DNA from 2 places in the Amycolatopsis sp. NBC_01286 genome. Region 1 is predicted to be linked to the other one. Evidence: riboswitches for the same ligand, from Rfam matches in the RefSeq annotation. Region 1 holds a riboswitch; the other holds the start of a gene.
What was found. A riboswitch is a leader RNA that binds a small molecule or an ion and turns the genes downstream of it on or off. The one in region 1 is predicted to bind thiamine pyrophosphate.
Positions count from the first base shown of each region.

Region 2: it holds a riboswitch for thiamine pyrophosphate, as region 1 does, so the genes downstream of both, OG570_RS18395 (thiamine ABC transporter substrate-binding protein) here and thiC (phosphomethylpyrimidine synthase ThiC) in region 1, are expected to answer to the same signal.

Region 1 covers NZ_CP108428.1:3,203,683-3,205,876, forward strand. Annotated here, with positions in the region: gene thiC (phosphomethylpyrimidine synthase ThiC) at 1-1,365, opposite strand, end outside; TPP riboswitch at 1,359-1,483, opposite strand; gene OG570_RS15600 (S1C family serine protease) at 1,534-2,194, opposite strand, start outside.
Region 2 covers NZ_CP108428.1:3,788,792-3,790,985, reverse strand. Annotated here, with positions in the region: gene OG570_RS18395 (thiamine ABC transporter substrate-binding protein) at 1-1,040, opposite strand, end outside; TPP riboswitch at 1,062-1,171, opposite strand; gene OG570_RS18390 (4a-hydroxytetrahydrobiopterin dehydratase) at 1,204-1,488, shown strand; gene OG570_RS18385 (winged helix-turn-helix transcriptional regulator) at 1,898-2,194, opposite strand, start outside.

The DNA.
Region 1 (2,194 bases):
GCGGAACTCGAAGCGCGCCTTGGACAGCTCGTCGTCCCACTCCTGCGCGTACTGGTGCCCCTTCGCCAGGTCGGCGGCGTGCGCGGCGATCTTGTACGTGATCACGCCGGTCTTGACGTCGTCGCGGTTCGGCAGGCCGAGGTGCTCCTTCGGCGTGACGTAACACAACATCGCCGTGCCGTACCAGCCGATCTGCGCCGCGCCGATGGCCGACGTGATGTGGTCGTACCCCGGCGCGATGTCCGTCGTGAGCGGACCGAGGGTGTAGAACGGCGCCTCGCCGCAGAGCCGTTCCTCCAGCTCGACGTTCTCCTTGATCTTGTGCATCGGCACGTGGCCGGGGCCCTCGATCATCACCTGGACGTCGTGCGAGCGCGCGAGGTGCGTCAGCTCGCCGAGGGTCTCCAGTTCGGCGAACTGCGCGCGGTCGTTGGCGTCGGCGATCGAGCCCGGGCGCAGGCCGTCGCCGAGGGAGAACGTGACGTCGTACTGGCGCAGCAGCTCGCAGAGTTCCTCGAAGTGCGTGTACAGGAAGGACTCCTGGTGGTGCGCGAGGCACCACGCCGCCATGATCGAGCCGCCGCGGCTGACGATGCCGGTGACGCGCCGCGCGGTCAGCGGGATGTAGCGCAGCAGCACGCCGGCGTGCACCGTGACGTAGTCGACGCCCTGCTCGCACTGCTCGACGATGGTGTCGCGGTAGACCTCCCACGACAGCTTTTCCGGTTCCCCGTCGACCTTTTCCAGCGCCTGGTAGATCGGCACGGTACCGACCGGCACCGGCGAGTTGCGGATGATCCACTCGCGCGTCTCGTGGATCCGCTTGCCGGTGGAGAGGTCCATGATGGTGTCGGCACCCCAGCGGGTGGCCCACACCATCTTGTCGACCTCCTCCTCGACCGACGACCAGACGGCCGAGTTCCCCATGTTCGCGTTGATCTTCACCAGGAAGTTCTTCCCGATGATCATCGGCTCGGACTCGGGGTGGCGCCGGTTGACCGGGATCACCGCGCGGCCGCTCGCGACCTCGTCGCGGACGAACTCCGGTGAAACCCGTTCGCGGGCGGCGATGTACTCCATTTCCCTGGTGACGACGCCTTGTTTGGCCCACCCGAGCTGCGTGTTGTGCTCCCGGCCGTCGGCCCAGCCGGCCCGCAGCCGGTGCAGTCCACTGTGGACGTCGATGTTCGCTTCAGGGTCGGTGTACGGCCCGGAAGTGTCGTAGACGTCGAAGTGTTCGCCGTTCGAGAGGTCGATCCGGCGCGCGGGAACACGCAGTCCGGACTCGGTCTGGTGGTAGATCTTGTGCGAGCCCGTGATGGGCCCGGTCGTGACGGAGACGTCCTTGTTCTCCAGCGTTGTCAACGACTTTCACTCCCTACGCCGGCATTACCCGGTCAGGTTCATGCGGTCGGTGACACCCGGGACAAATCCCCAGTCACCCTCTCAGCCCGCCATGGCGCGAGCTCCCGCGTTGTGGTGTTGTGCCACCGACCATGCCACGCCGGGGCGCCAGACTCAAGTCCGCTCACCTCACCCGACCAGTTCGGCCGGTGTGGCGTAGACGTCGACCATGGCTCCGTTGCGCAGCACGGTGATCGGCAGTGCGGTGCCGATCACTTCGGCGAACAGCTGCCGCTGGATGCCCTGCGCGTCCGACACCCGGGCGCGCCCGACGGTCAGTACGAGATCGCCCGTTCGCAGCCCGGCGCGCTCGGCGGGCCCGCCGGAGACGACTTCGCGCACGCGCAGCCCGGCCTCCTGCCCGGTGCGCTCGGCGACGTCGTCGGGCAGCGGCGCGGGCACGCCGACGACGCCGAGGTACGCCCGCCGCACCCGGCCTTCGACGACGAGCGTGTCGATGATCCGGCGCGTCGTCGAGTTGATCGGCACGGCGAGCCCGAGCCCGACGCCCGCGACGGCGGTGTTGATCCCGACGACGCGGCAGGCGGAGTCGGCGAGCGCGCCGCCGGAGTTGCCCGGGTTGAGCGCGGCGTCGGTCTGGATGACGTCCTCGATCACCCGGCCGGCGCGCCCGTGCCGCACCGGGAGCGCCCGGCCGAGCGCGCTGACGACGCCGGCGGTCACCGAGCCGGAGAAGCCGAGCGGACTGCCGATCGCCACCACGAGCTGCCCGACGACGAGGTGGTCGGCGTCCCCGAGCACGGCGGCGGACGGCGTCTCGTCCCGCGCG
Region 2 (2,194 bases), 590 kb from region 1:
AGCGTGCGCCATTCGCCGATCCACTTCTCACGCCCGGCCTGCACCTGGTCCGCGGTCAGCGCCTGCGGCTTCTGCGGCAGCGGCGCGACCTGCGCCCAGCCCGCCGGCAGGTCGACGCCCTGGCGCGCCGGGTAGACGTACATGTTGGCCGCCACTGTCGCCTGGAACTGCTGCGAAAGCAGGAAGTCGACGACCTTGCGCGCGTTCTCCTCCTGCTTGCCGCCGGCCAGCACCCCGGCGTACTCGACCTGCCGGTAGCAGGTGTCGAGCAGCGCCTTCGTCCGCGGCTTCCCGTCGTCGCCCACCTCGGCGGCCGGCGACGACGCGTACGAGACGACGATCGGCCGCGGCCCCTTGCCGGAGGAGCCCGAGAACTCCTTCGTGTAGGCCTCTTCCCAGCCGCTGACCACCTTGAGGCCGTTGGCCTTCAGCTTGGTCCAGTAGTCCTTCCAGCCGGCCTCGCCGTACTTCGCGACGGTGCCGAGCAGGAACGCGAGCCCGGGCGACGCCGTCGCCGGGTCCTCGGCGACCAGCAGGTCCTTGTACTTCGGGTCGGCCAGGTCGTCGTACGACTCCGGCGCCGGGATCCCCTTGGCCGTGAAGTAGTTCGTGTCGACGTTGACGCAGACGTCGCCGACGTCGACCGCCGAGAGCCGGTGCTCCGGGTCGACGGCGTAGCGCTGCGGCCCGCGGTCGGCCTCCGGGCTGGTGTACGGCTCGAAGACGCCCTCGGCCAGCGCGCGCGAGGCGAAGGTCGAGTCGACGCCGTACGCGACGTCGCCGACCGGGTTCGCCTTGGTGAGCACGAGCTTGTTGGTCAGCGAACCGGCGTCGCCCTGCTTGAGCACGGAGATCTTGATGCCCGACTGCTGCTGGAAGGCGTCGAGCACCTCCTGCGGCGCCAGGAAGGAGTCGTGCGTCACCAGGGTGACGGTGGGCGTCTGCTTCGCGTCACCGGACCCGTCCGACAGCGAACACGCCGCTGTGACGACGCTGACGACGGCGATGGCCGTCGCGGCGCGAACAGCACTGCGTTTCATCTACCCTCCTGCACTTCGCCGGACGAGGAGGGAAAGCCCTCCCTTCGCCGGCATGATCCGGGATCAGGTGCTAACGGTCGCGGGTCACCCCGCCTCTCAGCCCGGCTCACCGGACTCCCGTGGCAACCGTGCACCTTAGTCCAGGACGTTGGACGATGGAGCCATGACGGAAATCTTGAGCGACGACGAGGCCGACCGGGCCCTGCTCCACGGCTGGGTGCGCACGGGCGAGGTCATCCGGCGCGAGGTGGAGCTGCCGAGCTTCCCGAAGGCGATCGAGGTGGTGGACCGCGTCGCGGTGCTCGCCGAGGCCGCCGACCACCACCCGGATATCGACATCCGCTGGCGCACGCTGACCTTCCACCTCAGCACGCATTCGGCGGGTGGGCTGACGAAGAAGGACTTCGCGCTGGCCAAGCAGATCAACGAGACCCTCGACGGACTGTGATCCCGGCTACTCTGAGTGCACGAAAGCCCGCGTTCGGCGTCTCTCGGTAAAGGACTTCGCACCGAGAGGCAGATATGACGCAGGCGATCGTAGTGGGCACAGTGGCATTCGCGACGATGGTGGCCGCGGCCGGCGGGGTGCTCTGGTTCACCGTCCGCAGCCACCGTCACTCGGACGGCTGAGTGCCGTTTCTGCTGGTCAGCGGCATGATCGGGTGAGCTTCGTCACAGCTGCTAACACTCGGCATGGTCAACGCGCTGAACCCGCGGAAGCATCGGCCCGCTCGTAGGGAAAACGCCATGAACAGCACCCCCGCCACCGCCGCCCTGACCGCCACCCAGCGCGCCTGGATCAACGCCCTCGCGACCGCCGTCGTGCTGATCACGATCGCGATGATGGGCCTCCTCGGCTAGTCCGCCCGGTCGTAGGCCTGCCGGGCTTCTCGCAGGCTCGGCAGGTACTTCTCCGCCCACTCGCGGCAGCGGTCCATGGGCTCGAACAGGGTCCGGCCCAAGTCCGTCAGCGCGTACTCGACGCGCGGCGGGTTCTCGTCGTAGGTCTTGCGGGTGATCATCCCGTCGCGCTCCAGGGACCGCAGCGTCTCGGTGAGCACCTTCGGGCTGACGTTCCGGAGCGGCACGCGCAGCTCGGAGAAGCGGCGCGGCCCGTCTTCGAGGCAGAAGACGACCATGCCGCCCCACTTGTC